Linked DNA regions of Endozoicomonas sp. GU-1. The protein of the gene in region 1 binds, or shares a complex with, the protein of each later gene. Links are inferred from orthologs where the notes say so. Each region holds a gene or a part of one and is shown on either strand. Other genes may lie near its edges.

Region 1 (7,713 bases):
CATTTTCTGAAAAGATAAAAAAAAGCCCAGGTCCCCTCAAACCTGAGCTTTATTGACTGCCACCCTGATGCTCCCGCTTCTATTCTAATTTCCATGCTGTGGTTTTTACTGCCCAGACCCGGAGCAGGGCATTTCTTGTTGTTTGACCTGCTCTCGTTGATCCAGTGCACGCTTCGAATTATACGTAAAAGCCGCACGCGACCACTTGATCCAGATCAAATTATTTCGAGATATACCTATCAAACTATTGATAGCTTCATCTACGAATCAACAGAATCTGGCAAGCTCCGCAGTTACGCATCCAGTTGGTCTATTCTTATGGACTGTTGTTTTTCTCCTCCAACACACTAACCGAGACTGACTCAATCTGATCGCAGCAGAGTATCTGTACTCCGTCGCCATTTATAACGGGCAGGAGTTACAGTTGACCGGTTGCTATCCAAGAGGCGGTCTGATCGGTTAATCCCTTTCCGGAGCCACCCTCATGATCAAAAGTACTTTCGGTACGCTGCAAAAAATTGGTAAAGCATTAATGCTGCCAGTTGCCGTACTGCCTGTAGCCGGGATTCTTCTGGGCGTCGGCAGTGCAGGGTTTTCGTTCATACCGGATCTGATTTCCAGCATTATGGCCCATGCCGGCGGTGCCGTATTCAGTAATCTGCCGCTGATTTTTGCCATTGGTACCGCCATAGGCCTGGCGGAAAACGACGGTGTTTCTTCAGTGGCGGCTGTCGTCGGCTTTGTCATTATGCTCGGCACCATGGGTATCATGGCCAATCAACTGGGCTTTGAACCCTCATCGGTGATGGGCATTAGTACCATTGATACCGGCGTCTTTGGTGGCATCATTGTCGGGATACTGGCTTCAGTGATGTTTAACCGATACTACAAAATTCAGTTACCGGAGTATCTTGGTTTCTTTGCCGGTAAACGGTTTGTCCCCATTGCTACCGGCATTGGTGCCATTTTCCTCGGTATTCTGCTGAGCTTTATCTGGCCCCCAGTCCAATCCGTTATCAATAACTTTTCCCATTGGTCAGTGAATGAAAACCCGGAGGCGGCAGGGTTTGTTTACGGTTTTGTCGAAAGGCTACTCATCCCTTTTGGCCTGCACCATATCTGGAACGTGCCTTTCCATATGGAAATGGGTGAATTTATTGATGAGTCCGGTACGGTATTTAATGGCGATATTGCCCGCTTCTTTGCCGGAGACCCAACCGCCGGTTTTCTGGCCGGCGGCTACCTGTTCAAAATGTTTGGTTTGCCTGCTGCGGCCATTGCCATGTGGCATTGTGCAAAACCGGACAACAGGGCAAAAGCTGGCGGTATCATGATCTCTGCAGCACTGACCTCGTTACTGACAGGCATCACCGAGCCCATTGAATTTTCTTTCCTGTTTGTTGCCCCGTTGCTCTATGGTATGCACGCGTTGCTGGCTGGCATGGCTTACGCCATCACCAACTATCTGGACATCAAGATGGCCATGTCCTTCTCTAATGGCCTGATCGACTATGTACTCTATTTCGGCATTGCCACCAAACCTGTCTGGATCATTATGCTCGGGGCTCTCTATGCCGTACTTTACTATGTTACTTTCCGGGTATTGATTCTGGCACTTAACTTGAAAACGCCCGGGCGCGAAGATGAAAGTGAGAGCGAAGTCAATGCCGGATCATCCAGCGAGCTGGCCGTTAACCTGATTAATGCGTTTGGCGGTAAAGGCAATATTAAACACCTGGACGCCTGCATTACCCGCCTTAGAGTCACCGTTAACAATACCGGGAATGCCGATGTTGACCGTATCAAACAGCTGGGTGCAACCGCCGTGGTGGTGGTTGGCCATAATATGCAGGCGATCTTCGGACCCAAGTCTGACCATATCCGTACTGAAATGCAGGAGGCCATGAAAACCATGTGATAAGGGAACCACGCCAGAAGCATCCTGGTCTCAGGGCTTCTGGTGGTGCTTATGAATGACAGGAATCCGCCGATAGAAAAATTTTCATAATTATTGCGGAGATAAGCGCATGCACAGAGTAGGAGGCACTCAGCAGACCGCCAATCTGGCACCAGCAAACGCCAGCAATGTCCAGACTGACAAAGGCTTTTTTGGCCAGCTCAAAGTCACCGTCGTTAAAGGCGTAAGAAATATTCTCTCTGCAAATTATTCATCAATCCCCGACAACGCCAAGCTTGCTTCACGAAATATCACCGTGCTCGCCTCCGCCCTGCACCCCTTGTTTAATAAGAGGGATAACGATGGAGCCAAAGACAGCGGCCAGGATTTTGAGCAGGCTTTGAAAAAGGCAAGTAATAACCCAAAGTCCATGAAACTCTTTTCTCAAATCAACCGGGAATTGGAGAAAATACAACAGTTGCAAGAAGAACTGTCAAAGCTTTATAGCATTAACGACAATATTCTGAGGATTCCCGGGGCAGTCAAGGGCCCGCGATACACGGAAGTCAAAGCACAGATCACTGAATGTCAAAGTGTCATGGATGGTGCCAAACAAAAGGGCACCCTTGCCCAGCAAAAATTCAATAAAACGGTGGGCCCTCAACTAAAAATTGATTTTGACGCGTTACAGGTACCAGAGGAAAAACGCTCGCCTGAATCAGCTGAAGACGTAGCCAAGTATGAAAAAATGAAAACTAATCTACTTCAGCGCTAGCGAACAGCAGATTCGAAACATCCTTTATGGGAACATTCATTCCCGTCAAAGATACCTTCTGGCTTGCACTCATTCATTAGCCATACAGGCCGACAAATAGTCTATATTTCACTATATTCTTAATTGTGCTGGGGAGACACTGCGATGCATGGAGTCGGCGGCGGCCATCAACCTGTCAACCTGACACCGACAATCAACGACGTTAAAACTCCGGAAACCAATAAATCAGAGGGAGACTTTCGCGGGTTTAAGGTCACAACAACAAAAACATTCAAGTCATTCCTGTCATCCCTGTTATCCCGTTTTTCGTCAACACCCGGAAAAACCAGCATCCGGGACAGACACGCCCAAAAGTACAAGCCAACACAGCAACACGGCCCAACCATCAGTGACCAACAAACAACAGAAAAGAGTGTTGAGCAGCCAGCAAAACAGGCCAATCCAGCCACCATCAAAAGGAGATTTGACAGGCTTTGCACCAATCTGGAACGGATGCAAACTTTTAAAAATGATTTACAAAACCTGGAGCGTGGTACTGACGAGTTCAGAATGTGCAGTCTTGGACTTCAGCGGGCTAAAGCAAAGTTTAATGCGGCAGTTGACAGCTTCAATCAATCCGTCGGTGCTGATCAACAAATTGACGCTTCAGACCTTGAAATGACAATGGCGAATAAACAGTCACCAGAATTTGCTGAAGACGCCGCAAAATATAAACAAATGAACATCCCTGCCTTTGTAGAGAATACAGAGAGTGTTGAGCAACCAATAGATCTGGCCCTTAAAAATCCAGACACTGAGAAAAAATTCACCAACCTTTGCGATACCCTGAAACAGATGCAAAAGTGTAAAAATGAGTTACAGGACCTGAGTCATAGAAGTAATGCTCACATAGCGTCTGAATCAGACATTCATGTGGCTAAAGCAAACTTTAAACAGGCAGTAGAAAGCTTCAACAGTGTCGTTGGTGATGATCTGAAAGTGGACGCTTTCGACCTTGAGATGGCAATGGCTAATAAGGACGCACCAGAATTTGCTGAAAACATAGCCAGGTTTCAACAAATGAAAATCCCTTCATTTATGCCCAAAAACTGATTTTGTCGTGTTTCTGCACGACACTTTTCCTGCCGGAACGGTTTTTGTATAAGTGGACTTTGGTCAATGGCCAAACCAGCCTGGCTGGCCATCATTGCAAGCGTCTCACTTCATATATACAGTCAACAGCGTATCAGCCCCGGCCTGCACATGCCCGCTGAATTTCTCCAGATGACTGACATCGTCCATATTGGAGATCACAATGGGCGTTACCACACTTCTCGCCTTTTCCTTCAGCAAACCAAGATCCACTTCAACCACAGGATCACCCGCTTTAATCCGCTGCCCTTCTGTCGCTATCCGTTTAAAGCCCTCCCCTTTCAGCTCCACGGTGTCAATGCCAAAATGGACAAACAGCTCAACGCCCGAGGGGGTTTCCATACTGAAAGCATGATTGGTTTCAAAAATCTTGCCAATCACACCATCACAGGGCGCGACCATAATATGCCCGGTTGGATCAATGGCCAGACCATCTCCCACCACCTTGTCGGCAAACACCGGATCCGGAACGTCCTCTATGGGAACAATCTTACCCGTCAAAGGTGCCTTCAGGACTGTTCCCTCATTCGAGCCAAAGCCCAGACTTTTTTTGAGAGAGTCAAAGATAGCCATAACTGTTACCTGCGGCTGTTACAACAATCTTCTGTGAAGCTTGCCCATGGCATGAGATCGCTTCACAGATGCGGGACCGGCGAATACCGGTTGGGAGGAAAGCAAAAAGCCTCTTGTTCAGAGGCTTTTCCGACTTAAAGAACTTTAGTCATCTGCTGATCAGCATTCAACCATTGGACACCAGAGAATCAAACTGAAACGATTTCAGCCACTTTCATCAGGTGATTGTCAATCTGGTTGTGCTTACTGATGGCTCTTTCCAGCGGGGTTTTCACCACCTGCTGGTCACGAACGCCGACCATAATACCACTGTCACCATTGCGCAGCGCTTCTACAGAGGCAACACCAAGACGACTGGCCAGAACACGGTCAAAGCAGGTAGGCTTGCCACCACGCTGGATATGCCCCAGCACGGTAACCTTCACTTCATATTCAGGAAAGTTTTCTTCCACAGCGCGGGACAGTTCAAAAACACCGCCACTGCGATCACCTTCAGCAACCACAATAATGCTGGAGGTTTTGCCCGCACGGCCGCTCTTCTGCAAAGATTCCATGAACACTTCAACCGTCTTTTCCTGCTCAGGAATCAGGATATCCTCTGCACCGGAAGCAATACCCGTGTTCAGAGCAATAAAGCCGGCATCTCGGCCCATCACTTCAACGAAGAACAGGCGGTTGTGAGAAGTTGCAGTATCACGAATCTTATCGATGGCTTCAACAACAGTATTCAGGGCGGTGTCATAACCGATGGTGAAGTCAGTCCCGTAAATGTCATTATCGATGGTACCGGGAACGCCAATACAGGGCAGACCATGCTCTTCTTCCAACAGCATGGCACCGGTGAATGAACCATCACCACCGATCACCACCAGACCATCCAGCTCAGCAGCCCGGGCATTTTCGTAAGCCTTTACACGGCCTTCTTTGGTGCGGAACTCCTGACAGCGGGCTGATTTCAGGAAGGTCCCCCCTTGATTAATGATATTGGCAACCGTCCGGGCATCCGCCACTTCCATACGGTTTTCAATCAACCCTTTGTAGCCTTCCTGAATCACTACGGGAACAATACCGTAGTAAATGCAGGCACGAACAGCGGCACGGATGGCCGCATTCATACCGGGAGCGTCACCCCCGGAAGTCAAAACTCCGACTCTCTTTAATTCGGTCATGCCAGGCTCTTCTCCTTCCAAGTGCCTAACTGCTGGTAAAGCAATTAGAAATAAATAGGTTCTGTTGACTCAGCTTACGCTGATAATCTGCATGGTGTCGGTACCACCTTCGATTTCCTGACTTTCGCCTTTGGTCAGAATAATCTTGTCGCCTGCCTCCAGGAGGCCACGCTCTTTAAGGACATTAATTGCACGTCCATTGACTTCCGGGCCGTACTCAGTACCACTGTCAAACGCCACCGCTTCCACGCCACGATACAGGGCAACCCGGCGCTCGGTAGTCTGGTAACGCGTCAGGGCAAAAATAGGAAGACGGGTATTGATTCTGGACATCCACAGCGGTGTGGCACCACTTTTCGTCAGACAGACGATGGCCTTGATGTCACTCTGATGGTTAGCTGCAAACAGGGTTGCCTGAGCGATGGCCTCATCAATATTGGTAAACTGACCAATGCGGCGCTCCGTCATGTACTCAACAGACTGTTTTTCAGCACCGAGACAAATGCGACTCATGGCCTTGACCACTTCATCCGGGCGCTTACCAGTGGCGGTTTCACCGGATAACATCACGGCATCAGTGCCATCCAGGACCGCATTGGCGACGTCAAACACTTCTGCCCGGGTTGGTTGCGTGTTGTGAATCATGGACTCCATCATCTGAGTGGCGGTAATGACCGGTTTATTCAAACGACGGGCTTCACTGATCATGTGCTTTTGGGCACCAATCAGCTCAGGATCACCAATTTCGACCCCCAGGTCACCACGGGCAACCATCACGGCATCGGATGCGGAAATAATTTCAGCCAGCAGGTCGTGGTCGTTCACCACCTCGGCCCGCTCAATCTTGGACAGAATAGCGGCGGTTCCACCAGCTTCGTGGAGTAGACGACGGGCTTCTTCAACATCGCTGGCATGACGGACAAAAGATACTGCCAGATAGTCCACTTCCAGCTCAGCCGCCAGAAGAATGTCCTGCTTATCTTTTTCCGTTAATGCCGCCGCAGAAAGACCGCCACCCTGAAGGTTAATGCCCTTGTTATTGGACAGCTCGCCGCCATTGATCGCTTTGGTCTTTATGCTCGGACCATCAATCGCCATGACTTCCAGGCTGATCCGCCCGTCATCCAGCAGCAGTATGTCACCAACCTTGCAGTCGTTTGGCAGATCTTTATAACCGAGCCCCACCTGGGTTTCATCGCCATCATCAATGGGAAGGCTGGCATCCAGGTGAAAGGTTGCGCCATCCGGAAGGTGAATCTTGCCATTCTGGAAACGGCCAATGCGAATCTTTGGCCCTTGCAGATCACCCAGGATAGCAACCGGACGGTTCAGTCTTTCAGCAATTTCACGAATGGTTTTGGCACGGGCTTTGTGATCTTCCGGATCACCGTGGGAGAAGTTGAGGCGAACAACGTTGACGCCAGCTTCAATCAGCTTTTGCAGCTGTTCTTCAGATTCTGTTGCAGGCCCCAGGGTTGCCACAATTTTTGTGCGTCTGAGCATAATAATCCTCTCGCTTGTGAACCCGCCGCTGTCGTGGGAGCCTTCAGCCTCCACCGGAGTCATTACAGCAAGCGACAGGCCTTAATGGATTAATGATGTGCACGGCAGCCGTTCACAACCTGTACACCTCTGCTCTGCAGGACAAATGTATTGAACGGAGTGCAAACAAAAGAAGAAAGTGCCGTTAGAGTATAGGAGCCATCTTGCCCCGTAGCACTGTCTTCTCTTTGTTTACCAACAGCCTGAAACAACCTATCTCATTTATCGTAACCAGCACAGGCCCGTTAAACGAGCCTGTGTTGAGTTCACTGGGTGAATGCCTTACGCGTTCATCAGGGCCTTGGCCGTATCCAGCATACGGTTGGAGAAGCCCCACTCGTTGTCGTACCAGGACATAACCTTAACCAGGTTGCCCAGAACACGAGTCTGAGTAGCATCGAAGTTGGAAGAGAACGGACTGTGGTTGAAGTCCATGGAAACCAGCTCTTCGTTGTTCACAGACAGAACAGTTGCCATAGCCGGGTTGGACTTGGCAGCAATAGCAATGATTTCGTTCACTTCTTCAACGGTGGTTTCACGTGCAGCAACGAAGCTCAGGTCCACCAGAGAAACGTTGATGGTCGGTACGCGAACCGCCATGCCGTCGAACTTGCCTTTCAGCTCAG
Region 2 (4,014 bases), 660 kb from region 1 along the record:
CTTTCCCAGCAGGCATAAAGGTGTGAACAAAAAGTGCCGCCAACCAAATGGTGGGCATGATAATTGGACAGTAATTAACCGACAGATGACCTGAATCAAGATCATGTGATTTAAAGTACAACTACGCATCATCACAGGGAAACTACATATTTCAGACAACAATAAAAAAGCCCCATGGCCAAAACCAGGGGGCTTTCAGAAAGATGATCGTCAGTGATCAGGCAGTCAAACGTCTTACGCCTTCTACTGAATCCAGAGTCAGCGCTTCACGGGCCAGGCTCTGGCAGTGCTTATAGTTCAGGCTGCGAACACGGGCCTTAACCACCGGGATTGCCGGGACACTGATGGACAGTTCCTGAACACCCAGGCCAACCAGAATAGGCACCGCATTCGGGTCACTGGCCAGGCTGCCACAGATACCCGTCCACTTGCCTTCTTTGTTGGCTGCTTTCACCGTCATATCGATCAGGCGCAATACTGCCGGGTGAAGACCATCGACCCGTGCCGCCAGTTTTGGATGACCACGGTCAACGGCCAGGGTGTACTGGGTCAGGTCATTGGTACCGATGGAGAAGAAGTCCACTTCTTTGGCAAAATGATCGGCCAGCAGCGCAGCGGACGGCACCTCAATCATAATACCCACTTCAACGGTGACACCCGTCGTCTCCTGCTCTTCCAGCACCAGTTTTTTCACGGCACGGAATTCATCCAGGGAGCTGATCATCGGGAACATGATACGGGCATGACCGGCATGAGCCGCCTTCAGGATCGCACGAACCTGCTTGCGCAGCATGGTCGGACGGTTAATACCGATACGCACACCACGTTCACCCAGGAACGGGTTCTCCTCTCTTGGCAGGGGCAGATAAGCCAGAGGCTTGTCACCACCGACGTCCAGAGTACGGATAATGACCGGACGGTCTTTACCCATAGCGTCCAGAATACCTTCGTAGGCTTTTATCTGCTCATCCATGGTGGGTTCGGTTGCACGTTCCATATAGAGGAACTCGGAACGCAGCAGACCTACCGCTTCAGCGCCCATTTTGACCGCTTTTTCCGCATCGTCCTGGTTGGCGATATTGGCAGCGATCTCAACATGATGGCCATCCAGAGTCACCGCGGGCTGGTCAGCCACTTGCAACGCCGCTGCATGTTCCGCCGCCGCACGTTCCTGGCGGGCAACGGTTCTGTCGATCTCTTCCTGAGTAGGATTAACCAGCATGTAACCCTTGTTGGTGTTCAGGATAACATCGGTACCGTTCTCATACTGACGAACACTGCCCGGTACGTTGACCAGGTAAGGAATACCCAGGGAACCGGCCAGAATCGCCGCATGGGAAGTCGCGCCGCCGTGCAGGGTCACGATACCAATCACGCGCTGGCGATCCAGGGTCACCACTTCCGAAGGCGTAATGTCTTCCAGACAGAGGATGGTGTTTTCCGGCAGCTGATCGGTGCCACCTTCAACGCCCATCAGGTAGCGCAGAACCCGAAGACCAACGTCTTCTACATCGATGGCCCGGGCTGCCAGCAGCGGGTTATCCAGCTTGCGCATTTCATCCGCTTCGGCCAGAAAACTTCGATGCCATGCCCACATGGCGCTCTTGCCTGCTTCAATCAGTTCACGGGCACGGTCACTGATCGCCGGGTCGTCCAGCAACTGCTGATGGGCAACAAATACTTCTGCATGACCACCCACATGATCCGCTGCCATTTTAGTCACCAGCTGCTGCAGGGACTCCCGGGCTTTCTGGATACCGTAGCCAAGCTGACCCAGTTCATCGCTGACACCAACCCCCTCTTCCGGGTAGCTGGGCAGTTCATGAACCAGATGGTGCAGCTTGCCAATGGCCATACCCGGTGCCGCTTTAACGCCGGGTAAACGACCATCGGAGCCTTCTACCGGTCCAAGCAGTGGCGCTTCTTCTGCCATGGCTTCATCAGCGCCCGGCAGTACGTCGGCAACGGCTTCACCCAAACCACTGCGGAAACCATTCAGGATGGCTGCTATCGCTTCTTTGGCATCAGGGCCGGTAACGGTGATTTGCAGGTTAGAACCCAGTACCGTCTGCAGCCCCATCAGAGCGGTCAGACTGTTGGCCTTGCACTCTTTGCCAGTGTCTTTGTTCAGAATCAGCACATCAGAATTGAAGCCTTTGATAATCTGAATCAGAGTGGCAGAAGGACGGGCATGAAGACCCAGTGGGTTCATCAGCACAAAATCGTCGGTCAGGGTAATGCTGTCCTGACGGCTGTATTTGCTCTCGGTGGACATCTCCTTTTCAGGCTCAGCCCCGATGGCAAATACGCTATCCTGCCCCGCTGTTACTTCGGTACGGGGATTTACCACCACACCGGTTTCACCGGTGGTGATCATAATCGCAGTCTGCAGGCTGGCCGCCCTGGCTCCGACAAACTCGGGATCAAACGACAGCAGCTGCTGACCAACAGACACTTTGTCGCCTATTTTGACGTTGGTCTCAAAGCCTTCACCACGCAGAACAACCGTATCGATGCCCACATGGATCAACACTTCGACACCGGAATCTGTCTTGATCGCCACGGCATGTCTGGCGTCATGGAGCTGACTGATGGTACCGGCGCACGGTGCCAGTACCACAGAGTCCGTTGGGTTGATCACAATACCGTCACCGATCAGTCGACCAGCAAATACCGGGTCAGTGGACTCCTCGATGGATAACAGCATTCCGGACAAAGGCGCAACCAGAGACAGTTGGCAAGGTTTGCCCTCATTTTTAACATCTTGATGGGAGAGCGTCATGCAGAAACCTCAACATTGGCAAGATCATCCGTCACCGGGATCTTTTTCATTTCATCAGCAATTACTTCAGCCTGGAGACCGACGACGATTTGCAGGTTCTTGTCACCCACACGAACCACCGCCGCTGCCCCCAGCCCCTTAATACGGTCATCACTGACGCTGGCCGTATCTTTCAACGTCAGACGCAGGCGAGTGACGCAGGCATCAATCTGAGTCACGTTCTGGTGGCCACCCAGCACTTTCAGGCACTGACGGGCGAACAGAGCAGTATCTTTTACTTCCACTTCTTTTTTCACTGCTTCCTGAGAAACAGCCGCCGCTACTTGCTGAGTCTGACGCGACTGGGTAGCACTCAGATCTTCAGTAGCCGCACTTTTCTTCACCTTACCGGCAAAGGGCTGCATCAGCGCCTTACCGAGTTTCTGCAAGTAACCCAAAATGTTCATGATTGATCAACCATTTAATTCTTTATAGTGAGAGTGTGTCTCGTTCTGTGTGGCGCGGAATTTTACTGATTTATTTTTCAAAGAAAAATAAAAAAGCGAATACATTGACTCAGATCATCACTTAAAGACATTTTCGACCTGTTGAGCACATTACCAACCGCCTTTATTTTCCATCAAAAAATAAATAGACTATGATGCATAACATCACCCTGAGCAGATTAGCGAAGCCTGGAGTTTACGACATGCGCTTTATACCTCTGAAAGACAAGCCAGCCGTTGGTTATTGGGCTGCTCGATACATTGTCAGCCGGATCAAGGCATTTAATCCGACCCCTGAACGCCCCTTTGTTCTTGGCCTGCCAACCGGCGGCACACCCATTCCGACGTATCAGGAACTGGTTCGCCTGCACAGGGAAGGAGAAGTCAGCTTTGCCCATGTTGTTACCTTCAACATGGACGAATACGTTGGCCTGCCTGCCGATCACCCGGAATGTTACCGAATGTTCATGCACCGCCACTTCTTTGATCATGTGGATATCCCGGCAGCAAACATTAACTTTCTGGACGGTAACGCAGAAAATCTGGAAGCCGAATGCCTGCGTTATGAAACAGCGATTAAAAATTATGGCGGCATTGAACTGTTTATGGGTGGTGTCGGACACGATGGGCACATCGCATTTAACGAACCCGGTTCTTCACTGTCCTCCCGTACCCGCCTGAAGACGCTGACCACGAAAACCCGTGAAGCCAACGCGCGCTTCTTTGATCAGGACATCAGCCAGGTAC

Evidence for each region. Proteins that work in one complex are often made in the same cells at the same time.
Region 2: the proteins of crr (region 1) and ptsP are in contact, whole or in part, in an NMR structure (PDB 2MP0), measured with the Escherichia coli proteins. The link is inferred for Endozoicomonas sp. GU-1 from one-to-one orthologs.

The regions. Positions count from the first base shown.
Region 1 is NZ_CP114771.1:2,234,122-2,241,834, forward strand. What follows is about bases 2,624-5,371. They hold crr (PTS glucose transporter subunit IIA), read right to left. Parts: upstream 4,377-5,371; coding sequence 3,870-4,376; downstream 2,624-3,869. Other genes in these bases: O3276_RS09040 (hypothetical protein), read left to right, coding at 2,624-2,672; O3276_RS09045 (hypothetical protein), read left to right, coding at 2,817-3,764; pfkA (6-phosphofructokinase), read right to left, coding at 4,565-5,371. In the rest of the region: ptsG (PTS glucose transporter subunit IIBC), read left to right, coding at 485-1,918; more of O3276_RS09040, read left to right, coding at 2,028-2,623; more of pfkA, read right to left, coding at 5,372-5,545; pyk (pyruvate kinase), read right to left, coding at 5,615-7,048; gap (type I glyceraldehyde-3-phosphate dehydrogenase), read right to left, coding at 7,370-7,713. UniProt on the Escherichia coli protein: The phosphoenolpyruvate-dependent sugar phosphotransferase system (sugar PTS), a major carbohydrate active transport system, catalyzes the phosphorylation of incoming sugar substrates concomitantly with their translocation across the cell membrane.
Region 2 is NZ_CP114771.1:2,894,026-2,898,039, forward strand. The notes cover bases 1-3,182. They hold ptsP (phosphoenolpyruvate--protein phosphotransferase), read right to left. Parts: upstream 2,783-3,182; coding sequence 218-2,782; downstream 1-217. Other genes in these bases: O3276_RS11830 (glucose PTS transporter subunit EIIB), read right to left, coding at 2,779-3,182. Outside these bases: more of O3276_RS11830, read right to left, coding at 3,183-3,228; nagB (glucosamine-6-phosphate deaminase), read left to right, coding at 3,471-4,014. UniProt on the Escherichia coli protein: General (non sugar-specific) component of the phosphoenolpyruvate-dependent sugar phosphotransferase system (sugar PTS).